4 regions of the Citrobacter sp. Igbk 17 genome follow, and region 4 is predicted to be linked to each of the others. Evidence: predicted binding sites of a transcription regulator. Region 4 holds the regulator's gene; each other region holds the start of a gene.
What was found. Region 4 encodes Fur, which represses iron uptake genes when iron is present. Its sites were predicted from a motif close to ATAATAATGAGAACNACTATCAA; they were not measured.
Positions count from the first base shown of each region.

Region 1: the regulator Fur is predicted to act here: its motif matches at 1,733-1,755, upstream of NNO08_RS16600 (TonB-dependent siderophore receptor).
Region 2: the regulator Fur is predicted to act here: its motif matches at 1,960-1,982, upstream of gpmA (2,3-diphosphoglycerate-dependent phosphoglycerate mutase).
Region 3: the regulator Fur is predicted to act here: its motif matches at 1,518-1,540, upstream of exbB (tol-pal system-associated acyl-CoA thioesterase).

Region 1 is NZ_JANEWI010000029.1:39,237-42,368, reverse strand. It holds gene ldtC (L,D-transpeptidase LdtC) at 1-380, shown strand, start outside; gene bhsA (multiple stress resistance protein BhsA) at 465-722, opposite strand; gene comR (TetR family copper-responsive transcriptional repressor ComR) at 966-1,601, shown strand; gene NNO08_RS16600 (TonB-dependent siderophore receptor) at 1,856-3,132, shown strand, end outside.
Region 2 is NZ_JANEWI010000009.1:13,799-16,930, forward strand. It holds gene aroG (3-deoxy-7-phosphoheptulonate synthase AroG) at 19-1,071, shown strand; gene gpmA (2,3-diphosphoglycerate-dependent phosphoglycerate mutase) at 1,181-1,933, opposite strand; gene galM (galactose-1-epimerase) at 2,154-3,132, opposite strand, start outside.
Region 3 is NZ_JANEWI010000014.1:18,046-21,177, forward strand. It holds gene NNO08_RS10395 (hypothetical protein) at 1-216, shown strand, start outside; gene exbD (TonB system transport protein ExbD) at 290-715, opposite strand; gene exbB (tol-pal system-associated acyl-CoA thioesterase) at 722-1,456, opposite strand; gene metC (cystathionine beta-lyase) at 1,708-2,895, shown strand; gene yghB (DedA family general envelope maintenance protein YghB) at 3,027-3,132, shown strand, end outside.
Region 4 is NZ_JANEWI010000016.1:51,127-54,258, forward strand. It holds gene fldA (flavodoxin FldA) at 78-608, shown strand; gene NNO08_RS11525 (ryhB-regulated fur leader peptide) at 819-905, shown strand; gene fur (ferric iron uptake transcriptional regulator) at 898-1,344, shown strand; gene tcuR (tricarballylate utilization LysR family transcriptional regulator TcuR) at 1,473-2,399, shown strand; gene tcuA (FAD-dependent tricarballylate dehydrogenase TcuA) at 2,497-3,132, shown strand, end outside.

The DNA.
Region 1 (3,132 bases), on a different contig from region 4:
GTGTGTATTTGCTGCATGGGACCAACGCGGATTTTGGCATCGGTATGCGTGTCAGTTCTGGGTGTATTCGCCTGCGTGACGGTGATATTGAAACCTTATTCCGTCAGGTTACGCCGGGAACCAAAGTGAACATCATCAACACGCCGATTAAAGCCTCCGTTGAACCTAACGGTATGCGCCTGGTTGAAGTACACCAACCGCTGTCAGAAAAGATTAATGACGACCCGCAGTTACTGCCAATCGTGTTGAATTCATCAATGCAGAGCTTTAAAAATGCGGCACAGACAGACGCCGCTGTAATGGAGCATGCAATGGAGCTACGCTCAGGCATGCCGGTAGACGTGACACGCCACCACGATGTTCCCGCACAAACGCTGTAAATTCAGGTTATAAAAAAACCCCCGCCGGTTTGTTCCCGCGGGGGTTTTTTATTGAATTCGCAGTGGCATGCGAGGGTTTACAACTTATTTGTAGATAACTGCAGTCCCGTGAAGGGTGTTAGGACCGGTAACAGAAGTAATACGGAATGACTTCGCACCCATTTCATCGGCTTTCTGTGCCAGTTGATCTTCCAGAGAACCTAAGTTAGTCCCGGCGTTGGCAGAGATAATACCGACTTTCTGTTGGCCTGCAGGTGTAGCCTGAACTTCAACAGCGGCAAAGCTTGCAAATGAAAGTGAGCTCAGGACAGCAGCGACAAAAAGAGTTTTTACGTTTTTCATGATAGTGACCTTTAGCAGATGAATGTATGCCGTAAGCGATTAACTTAACGATCGATAGGTAAATCATAGATGTGATCCAGGTCACACGTCAACATTTTTTTATAACGATTGTTATTTAAAACATAAAGGCCTTATTTTTCATATCAATAGCATTGAATTATTTTTATCGTGAATGCACTGGAGTGTCTGCACGATTATTTTTATAATGGTTATTCAATAAACCCAACCAGGTACAACGGCACCATGACAACTGAAACGACAAGTTGTGCAAAAAAAAGCCGTGGCCGACCAAAAGTGTTCGACAGGGAAGCCGCGCTTGATAAGGCCATGACACTCTTCTGGCAGCACGGATATGAAGCGACATCGCTCGCCGATCTCGTAGAAGCAACCGGGGCAAAAGCGCCGACGCTGTATGCAGAATTTACCAATAAGGAAGGACTGTTTCGTGCCGTACTGGACCGCTATATCAGTCGCTTCGCGGCAAAACACGAAGCCCAACTGTTTTGTGAAGAAAAAAACCTCGAATCCGCACTCGAGGACTATTTCACTGCCATAGCGACCTGCTTCACCAGTAAAGACACGCCTGCGGGATGCTTTATGATTAACACATCCGCCACGCTGGCCGCCTCCTCCCGGGACATTGCGCACACGGTTAAATCCCGTCACGCCATGCAGGAGCAGACGCTGGCTCAGTTTCTGCATCAACGACAAGAAAAGGGCGAAATACCGACACACTGCGATGTACAAAAGTTGGCTGAATATCTGAACTGTATTTTGCAGGGTATGTCGATCAGCGCCCGCGAAGGAGCCACATTCGAAAAACTGATGCAAATCGCGCACACCACGTTACGATTGTGGCCTGAACTGATTAAAGATTAACCCTTTCAACACGACCCACGTCTTAATGTCATCACCGGGAGCTTACGCTGCTCCCGGTAGAAACGGCACTTCTTAATCCCTACATTCTTTATTGTTTTCATTAGGTTAATGCATTTCTTTTGTAAAATATATTGATAATGTCAATCATTATTAGCAATATTCGCATTTGCCTTAATACCTGTTTCATAATGTAACGATCGGTTTCTATCGCCGTAAAAATAAAAACAGACCAACAAATTTTATAAGGAATACAAATGAATAAGCATCTCTGGGTGCTCAATCCTCTGTTACTGTCTTTAACCCTACCGGCAATGGCAGCAGAAGAAGAAGATCTCATCGTCAGCGCCAACCGTAGTCAACGTACCGTGTCTCAAATGGCACAAACTACATGGGTTATCGAAGGTAGAGAGATTGAACAGCAGGTTCAGGGGGGGAAAGAGTTTAAGGATGTTCTTGCTCAGTTGGTCCCCGGAATCGACGTCAGCAGCCAGGGACGGACCAACTACGGGATGAACATGCGTGGTCGCGCCATCGTTGTGCTTATTGACGGTGTTCGTCTCAACTCTTCCCGCACTGACAGCCGTCAGCTCGACTCCATTGATCCGTTTAATATTGCACACATTGAAGTCATCTCCGGGGCAACATCGCTGTACGGCGGCGGAAGTACCGGTGGTTTGATCAACATCGTCACCAAAAAAGGTCAGCCTGAGCGTGAAGTTGAACTCGAGCTGGGCAGCAAAAGCGGATTCAACAACAGTAACGATCATGACGAACGGGTTGCCGCCGCAGTTAGCGGAGGAACCGACCGCGCATCCGGACGCATGTCTGTCGCTTATCAACGATTTGGTGGTTGGTATGATGCCAACCACGATGCCTTAATGCTCGATAATACCCAAACCGGGCTGCAGCATTCCGATCGCCTGGACCTGATGGGTACCGGGACGATTGAGCTTGATGACGACCGCCAGCTGCAGTTGGTTACGCAGTACTACAAAAGCCAGGGCGATGACGACTACGGACTGAATCTCGGCGAGAACATGTCCGCCGTGACGGGAACCGGTAACGCTACTACCAGCAGCGGTCTCAATTCCGACCGAATCCCCGGCACGGAACGGCATCTGATCAGTCTGCAATATTCCGATGCCAATTTCTTCGGCCAGAATCTGGTCAGCCAGATCTATTACCGTGACGAATCACTCAAATTCTATCCTTTCCCTACGCTGAGCAAAGGTAAGGTCACCAGTTTCTCCGCATCACAACAGGATACTGACCAGTTTGGTGCCAAAATCACCCTCAACAGCCAGCTGATGGAAAACTGGGAGCTGACATGGGGGATCGACGCCGATCACGAAACATTCTATTCCAATCAAGAATTCTTCGATCTGGCTTATTCTCTCCCCTCCGGCGGTATGGATAACCGAACGGCCTACACCACCGGGCGCTATCCCGGTTACAGCATCACCAACTTTGCGCCTTTCCTGCAAAACAGCTACGACATTAATGACATCTTTACGCTTAGCGGCGGTATCCG
Region 2 (3,132 bases), on a different contig from region 4:
GGCTACGCTGGAATAATCATGAATTATCAGAACGACGATTTACGCATTAAAGAGATCAACGAGTTATTACCCCCGGTTGCACTGCTGGAAAAATTCCCCGCTACTGAAAATGCCGCAAATACGGTTGCGCATGCCCGTAAGGCGATTCATAAAATTCTGAAAGGGAATGACGATCGCCTGTTGGTTGTTATTGGACCGTGCTCAATTCATGATCCGGCTGCCGCTAAAGAGTATGCCGCACGTCTTCTGGCGCTGCGCGAAGAGCTGAAAGGCGAGCTTGAAATCGTCATGCGCGTTTACTTTGAAAAACCGCGTACCACTGTCGGCTGGAAAGGGCTTATCAACGATCCACATATGGACAACAGCTTCCAGATCAACGATGGCCTGCGCATCGCACGTAAATTGCTGCTGGATATCAACGACAGCGGATTGCCGGCTGCGGGTGAGTTTCTGGATATGATCACCCCGCAATATCTTGCGGATCTGATGAGCTGGGGCGCAATTGGCGCGCGTACCACTGAGTCTCAGGTGCACCGTGAGCTGGCGTCTGGTCTTTCCTGTCCGGTTGGTTTTAAAAACGGTACCGATGGCACCATCAAAGTTGCCATTGATGCCATTAACGCCGCAGGCGCACCACACTGCTTCCTGTCCGTGACCAAATGGGGTCACTCCGCCATTGTGAATACCAGTGGTAACGGCGATTGTCATATCATTCTGCGTGGTGGCAAAGAGCCGAACTACAGCGCCCAGCACGTCGCAGACGTAAAAGAAGGTCTGGTCAAAGCGGGTCTGTCTCCGCAGGTGATGATCGACTTTAGCCATGCCAACTCCAGCAAGCAGTTCAAAAAGCAGATGGATGTAGCCAGCGATGTTTGTGGACAGGTTGCCGGCGGCGAGAAAGCCATTATTGGTGTGATGATCGAAAGCCATCTGGTCGAAGGTAATCAGAACCCGGATAGCGGTGAACCGCTGACTTACGGTAAGAGCATCACTGATGCCTGCATTGGTTGGGAAGATACCGATGCGGTACTGCGCCAACTGGCGGATGCGGTTAAAGCGCGTCGCGGGTAAAAAACTTATCCGGGCTACGCTCGGTAGGCCGGATAAGGCAACGCAGCCATCCGGCAATAAAAAAAGCGTGGAGCATTCCACGCTTTTTTCGTTTGAACCGGGATGAAAATTACTTCGCTTTACCCTGGTTGGCTACCGCTGCGGCTTTTGCTGCGATCTCGTCAGCGTTACCCAGATAGTAATGTTTGATCGGCTTGAAATTTTCGTCGAACTCATACACCAGCGGTACACCCGTCGGGATGTTCAGTTCAAGAATTTCATCTTCACCCATATTATCCAGGTATTTCACCAGCGCACGCAGGGAGTTACCGTGAGCGGCAATAATGACGCGCTCACCGCTTTTCATGCGCGGCAGAATGGTTTCATTCCAGTAAGGGATAACGCGATCGATAGTCAGCGCCAGGCTTTCGGTGACCGGAAGTTCTTTGTCCGTCAGTTTGGCATAACGCGGATCGTGACCCGGATAGCGCTCGTCATCTTTAGTCAGTTCCGGCGGGGTTACCGCAAAACCACGACGCCATTGCTTAACCTGCTCGTCACCATATTTCTCAGCGGTTTCGGCTTTGTTCAGCCCCTGTAGCGCACCGTAATGACGTTCGTTCAGTTTCCAGGATTTCTCAACGGGCAGCCAGGCCTGATCCAGTTCGTCCAGGACATTCCACAGGGTGTGGATGGCACGTTTCAGCACAGAGGTATAAGCAAAATCGAAGCTGTAGCCTTCCTCTTTCAGCAGTTTACCTGCCGCCTTTGCTTCGCCCACGCCTTTCTCAGACAGGTCAACATCATACCAACCGGTAAAACGGTTTTCGTTGTTCCACTGACTTTCACCGTGACGTACCAGAACCAGCTTAGTTACAGCCATACACTCACTCCTATGAATCATATTGAATGATAATAATTATCATTATATTGCCGTAATGCACCAGCGGCAATGCTTACGCATAACCATAGCGAAAATAGCGGCGCAGTGTAAGGTTCTTGTGAACTCAAGGTTGCGATTTTGTCTTTGAGTGGTGTGGTTTTGAGCGGATCCCGAGAGGGAATAAATGACGAGCCGGGTATCAGCTCGTCACGGTAAACTGTCAGGCAGGAATAAACCGGTATTCGGTCAGGCTGGTGTACTCTTCACCCGGTCGCAGAAAGCAATCTGGTTGCGGCCATTCTGGATGATTTGGGCTGTCAGGCAGAAATTCACTTTCCAGCGCCAGTCCTTGCCAGTCGGCATAGACTTCAGGTCCACGGGAGGGCGTGCCGCCGAGGAAGTTACCGGAATAGAACTGCAATGCCGGGGCAGAGGTGTATACCTCCATTTGCAGTTTTTCATCCTGGGACCAAACTATAGCGACCGGTTTGCGGGCATCGCCTTGCGCCTGCAACAAGAAAGCGTGGTCGTAACCTTTCACCTTGCGCTGATCGTCATCGGCCAGAAATTCGCTGTCGATGCGTTTAGGTGCCCGGAAATCGAACGAGGTGCCAGCCACGGGTTTCAGTCCGTCATGCGGGATACCCATTTCATCAACCGGCAGGTACGTATCGGCCAGAATCTGCAACGTATGCTGACGGATATCCGTTTTGTCGCCGTCAAGATTGAAATAAACGTGATTCGTCAAATTTACCGGGCAGGGCTTATCCACCGTCGCACGGTAGGTAATCGAAATACGGTTATCATCGGTCAGGCGATATTGCGCGGTGGCGCAGAGGTGACCCGGAAAACCCTGGTCGCCATCGTCAGAGGTTAAGGCAAACAGCACCTGACGATCATTTTGATCCACTATCTGCCAGCGGCGTTTATCGAAACCGTCCGGCCCACCATGCAACTGGTTGTCACCCTGGCTTGGCAGTAACGCAACGGTTTCACCGGCATAGGTATAACGGCTGTCTGCGATACGGTTAGCATAGCGGCCGATGGATGCGCCTAAAAATGCGGCCTGTTGTGGGTATTGCTCCGGGCTGGCGCAGCCGAGTAATGCTTCTCGCACGCTACCATCGCTAAGCGGGATACGGGCAGAAAGCAGCGTCGCGCCCCAGTCCATCAGCGTGACTACCATCCCCGCGTCATTA
Region 3 (3,132 bases), on a different contig from region 4:
GCACTGCAAGCCAAAGAAGAGATTTACGGTGCCACTATCGAGGCCATCATCGCTCAGCAGCCAGAATTACGGGACAAAATCATGGCCCGTCTGGAAAGCACATACCAGCATCTGCTTGCACGTGAAACAGCCACACTGCGCCTGACCCGTAAGCTATCCGAAGGGAACTACGAGCCCACAAAAATCACTACGGTTGCGTTGGACGAGAACAGATAAGGTAAAAGACTTGCACGGGAGATATCAGGAGAAACTTGCCGGGTACGGTCAAACCTGCACCCGGCAACAACGATTATTTGGCTTTGACGGTCTCTTCACCGACCAAACCAATCTTCAGGTAGCCCGCCTGATGCAACGTATCCATAACCTTCATCATGGTTTCGTAGTCAACGGTTTTATCTGCCCGGAAGAAGATAGTGGTGTCTTTCTTGCCTTCAGTTAACGCATTTAGCTCGTTAATCATCGTCTCATCGGTAACCTGATCGTTACCAATAAACATGGTGTTATCGGCTTTTACTGACAGATAAACCGGTTTTTCCGGACGCGGTTGCGGCGTACTGGTGGATGCAGGGAGATTCACCTTCACATCTACGGTTGCCAGTGGCGCTGCCACCATAAAGATAATCAACAATACCAACATGACGTCGATAAACGGCGTCACGTTGATGTCATGCATTTCACCGTTATCGTCCAGGTTTTCATTAAAGCTCATTGCCATGGAACATTACCCTACACGTAATTTCTGCGCAGCACGTACCGGGTGTGCAGACGCGCTTGCACTCAGGTCCAGGTCACGGCTTTGCAGCAACAGCACCTGCGCCGCGACATCGCCCAGCATCGCTTTATAGCTGCCAATCTGACGAGCAAAAATGTTGTAGATAACAACCGCAGGGATTGCCGCAACCAGACCGATCGCGGTCGCTAACAGTGCTTCTGCAATACCTGGAGCAACAACAGCCAGGTTGGTGGTTTGGGTTTGTGCGATACCGATGAAGCTATTCATGATACCCCATACTGTACCGAACAACCCGACAAATGGAGAGATAGCCCCGATGGTTGCCAGGTATCCATTACCCCGCCCCATCTGACGGCCAACTGCGGCAACGCGACGTTCCAGACGAAAACCGGTACGCTCTTTGATTCCTTCGTTGTCATCACTGCCTTCTGACAGTTCAAGTTCATTCTGCGCTTCATTAATCAGCAGAGAACCCAGGCTTTTGGCATCGAATCCAGCGGCAATCTCACTTGCCATTTCTAAAGAGCGGGCATCTGCCAGCATTTGCTGTTCACGCTTAAGACGGCGCTTCTGCGTAAAGAACTCAAGGCTCTTACTAAAGAAGATAGCCCAGGTGACCACTGACGCCAAAATCAGCCCAATCATCACGCACTTAACCACGATATCGGCGTGCTGATACATACCCCAGACGGAAAGGTCCGTCTGCATCAAATTATTACCCACTCTGTATCTCCAGGACGCAAATCACAAAATCTGAGCGTAATCATATCAAAACGACGTCGAATTGATAGTCGTTCTCATTACTATTTACATAGTGCCGCACCTTTGGTTTCTTTTCCTTGCGCTCACGCAGTAAAAAAGTCACCAGAAATCGATTTGAGAATATTTTGTACTTTATGGCTATTCTGCAGGACGCGGCAGATGAGATTCATGCTATTTTAGACATCCAGACGTATAAAAACAGGTAATACAACATGGCAGATAAGCAGCTTGAGACCAAACTCGTTCACGCCGGGCGTAGTAAAAAATACACGCTGGGTTCGGTAAATAGCGTGATCCAGCGCGCGTCTTCACTGGTATTCGACACCGTTGAGGCGAAAAAACAGGCGACGCATAACCGCGCAAACGGTGCCCTTTTCTATGGCCGTCGCGGCACGCTGACGCATTTCTCACTGCAGGAAGCGATGTGTGAACTGGAAGGCGGCGCGGGCTGCGCCCTGTTCCCTTGCGGGGCAGCAGCCGTTGCCAACACCATCCTTGCCTTTGTTGAACAAGGCGATCATGTGCTGATGACAAACACCGCCTATGAACCCAGCCAGGATTTCTGCACTAAGGTACTGGGCAAGCTTGGCGTGACAACCGGCTGGTTCGATCCGCTGGTCGGTGCGGATATTGTGAAGCATATACAGCCGAACACTAAAGTCGTTTTTCTTGAGTCTCCAGGTTCTGTCACCATGGAAGTTCATGATGTTCCAGCCATTGTTGCCGCAGTCAGAAGCGTAGTGCCTGACGCTGTCATCATGATTGATAACACCTGGGCTGCGGGCGTGTTGTTCAACGCGCTGGATTTCGATATCGATATCTCAATTCAGGCAGGGACGAAATATCTGATTGGTCATTCTGACGGCATGGTTGGGACAGCGGTATCTAATGCCCGTTGCTGGGATCAACTGCGTGAAAACGCCTATCTGATGGGACAAATGCTGGATGCCGATACTGCCTATATGACCAGTCGCGGATTGCGGACGTTAAGCGTTCGCCTGCGCCAACACCATGAAAGCAGTTTGAAAGTTGCTGAGTGGCTGGCTGACCATCCGCAGGTTGCCCGTGTGAATCACCCGGCACTTCCCGGCAGCAAGGGACACGAGTTCTGGAAACGCGACTTTACCGGTAGCAGCGGCCTGTTCTCATTTGTTCTGAATAAGAAGCTAAATAATGAAGAACTGTCTGCGTACCTGGATCACTTCAGCCTGTTCAGCATGGCCTATTCCTGGGGCGGTTTTGAATCACTGATTCTGGCGAACCAACCGGAACATATCGCAGCAATCCGTCCACAAGGCAAAGTGGATTTCAGCGGCACGCTCATCCGTTTACACATCGGTTTAGAAAATGTTGACGATCTGATTGCCGATTTAGCCGCAGGATTTACCCGAATCGAGTAACATTGCCGCAGATGGACATATATGCAGACACTTCTGGTGGAAAAGTCTGCAATTGTTGCGTCCGGGATCAAGGCATCCCGGACAATTCAGGAGTACAATCCACTTATAAACGCTGTTCCACAGGAAAGTCCATGGTAGTCATTCAAGATATTATCTCCGCGCTCTGGCAACACGATTTTGCCGCGCTGGCGGACCCACACGTCGTGAGCGTGGTGTACTTTGTGATGTTCGCCACGT
Region 4 (3,132 bases):
TGTTCTGCTATGATTGCCCTTATCCGTGGGCAATGCGCCACCACCATTTCAATAAGTTTCAAGAGGTTATTTTACTCATGGCAATCACTGGCATCTTTTTCGGCAGCGACACCGGTAATACCGAAAATATCGCAAAAATGATTCAAAAACAGCTTGGTAAAGACGTTGCCGATGTACATGACATTGCAAAAAGCAGCAAAGAAGACCTGGAAGGGTATGACATTCTGCTGCTCGGCATCCCAACCTGGTACTACGGTGAAGCGCAGTGCGACTGGGATGACTTCTTCCCTACTCTGGAAGACATTGATTTTAACGGTAAACTGGTGGCATTGTTCGGCTGTGGCGACCAGGAAGATTACGCAGAATATTTCTGTGATGCGTTAGGCACCATCCGCGACATCATCGAGCCGCGCGGCGCTACCATCGTCGGCCACTGGCCAACGGCGGGTTACCATTTTGAAGCGTCCAAAGGCCTGGCAGATGACGACCACTTTGTGGGTCTGGCTATCGATGAAGATCGCCAGCCGGAACTGACCGCTGAGCGCGTAGAAAAATGGGTTAAGCAGATCGCTGAAGAGCTGCACCTCGACGAAATCATCAATGCCTGATTTCGTGCGGCGTAGATATTCATCTGCGCCGCATCAATAGATAAAACCAATCAAAATAATTGCTACAAATTTGTAACTTTTTCGCCTGACCCTGTACAATGGCTGGATGCCAATCGGGTATTGCACAGTGTGTTTGTTGGTGATACCACGTTTTGATTAACAATATTTGCCAGAGACTTGCAGTTTTCATTTAGGCATGGCAGTTCTATAATGATACGCATTATCTCAAGTGCAATTTCTGTCACTTCTGTTAATGAAGTGAACCGTTTAGCTACAGGACAGATTCCGCATGACTGACAACAATACCGCATTAAAGAAGGCTGGCCTGAAAGTAACGCTTCCTCGTTTAAAGATTCTGGAAGTTCTTCAGGAACCGGATAACCATCACGTCAGTGCGGAAGACTTATACAAACGCCTGATCGACATGGGTGAAGAAATTGGTCTGGCGACAGTATATCGCGTGCTGAACCAATTTGATGATGCCGGTATCGTGACCCGCCATAATTTTGAAGGTGGTAAATCCGTCTTCGAACTGACCCAGCAACATCATCACGATCACCTGATTTGCCTTGACTGCGGCAAAGTGGTCGAATTCAGCGATGACTCCATCGAAGCGCGTCAACGTGAGATTGCGGCTAAACATGGTATTCGTTTAACTAACCATAGCCTCTATCTTTACGGTCACTGCGCTGAAGGCGATTGCCGCGAAGATGATCATGCGCACGACGCCAAATAATGTGATGCTTTCTGAAAAGCCAACCTTACGGTTGGCTTTTTTTATGGGCGTTACCTGCCCCTTTCCCCTTCCCACCGCTCCTGTGTTGCTTTAATGTAAAAATCAATTGCCTTCATCGGAGAGTCGAAATGGAACTTCGCCAGTTACGCTATTTTGTGCGCATTGTAGAAACCGGCAGCATGGGTAGCGCAGCGCTCGACCTCAATATCGGTGTTTCGGCGCTCAGTCAGCAAATGACCCGCCTGGAAAACGAACTCGCCATACGTCTGCTGCAACGGACTTCTCGTGGCGTGACGCCCACCAGCGCTGGACTGGCCTTTTACTCTCAGGCACAACTGGCATTACGCCACGCAGACGATGCCATCCTTGCGGCACGGGAAGCCAGACTTTCCGGGCACGTCAGCGTCGGCATGGCACCCAGCACCGCTTCCGTTCTCGGGATGCCTTTCATCAACGCTATGCGGGAAAGCTATGCCGATGTCCGCCTGCATGTAGTGGAAAGTCTCTCTGGCAATCTGGAACGAATGATTAATACCCGTCAAATTGATTTGGCCGTGGTCTTTCAGAAGGAAAAAATCCTGCGCTGGAGCGCCAGAGCAATTCTTGAGGAACAGTTATTTTTGATTGGTACTCATAACTTGCTGGCAGGTATTGCGGATGACACTATCGCCCCTGCCGAACTGGTTAATATTCCATTGATAATGCCAAGCCCAGGACATGGTCTGCGCGGCAGACTGGATGCTATCAGCCAGGAGCATGCGCTGAACATTGAGATCGCCACAGAAATTGACGGCCTGACGCTACTGATGCACGCCGTTCGCAGCGGAATTGGTGCAACACTTCAGCCTGGCGCGGCAATTTCCCATCTCGATAAAGAGACATTAAGAGTGGTCGGCATCCATAATCCCATACTTAGCCGCCCCAACTTTTTGGTCAGCCTTTCTGACGATGAACTCACCCCAGCAGGCCTCGCTGCCCGTGTGGTACTCACCAAAGTGATGCATCAACTGGTGGAATCTGGACGCTGGCCAGGTGCTACCCTTTACAATAATTAAAGGGCTGTTTAGCATCACGTCATAGCGTCCCCACAACTTACTCGTATACATTTTAATTACAAACTTAACAATTGGTTAAGTGGTAATGGAGTCTGCGATGGTTGATGTTCTGGTGATTGGCGGCGGCAATGCAGCACTATGTGCCGCTTTAACCGCCAGGGAGCAAGGCGCTTCGGTATTGCTGCTTGAGGCGGCCCCGCGTGAATGGCGCGGAGGGAACTCCCAACACACGCGTAATTTACGCTGTATGCATGATGCGCCACAGGATGTACTGGTGGAGAGCTATCCCGAAGAGGAATTCTGGCAGGACCTCTGGCGTGTAACGGAAGGTAATACCAACGAAGCACTGGCTCGGCTGGTGATCCGTACCTCTTCCCAATGCCGCGACTGGATGCGCCAGCACGGCGTTAACTTTCAACCGCCACTTTCTGGCGCTTTGCATGTCGCGCGAACGAATGCCTTCTTTATGGGCGGAGGAAAAGCACTCGTAAACGCCTATTATCGCAGCGCAGAAAAACTGGGGGTGCAAATCCGCTATAACACACCAGTCCAGGCACTTGAACTGCATAATGGCAAGTTCGTGGCAGCACTGGCAGGTGCAGAACGCATTCCGGCAAAGACCTGTGTACTTGCTGCTGGCGGGTTTGAATCTAACCGCGAATGGCTGCGAGAAGCATGGGGTGAGAACGCCCGCGGTGAATGGCCAGCGGATAACTTCCTCATTCGCGGCACG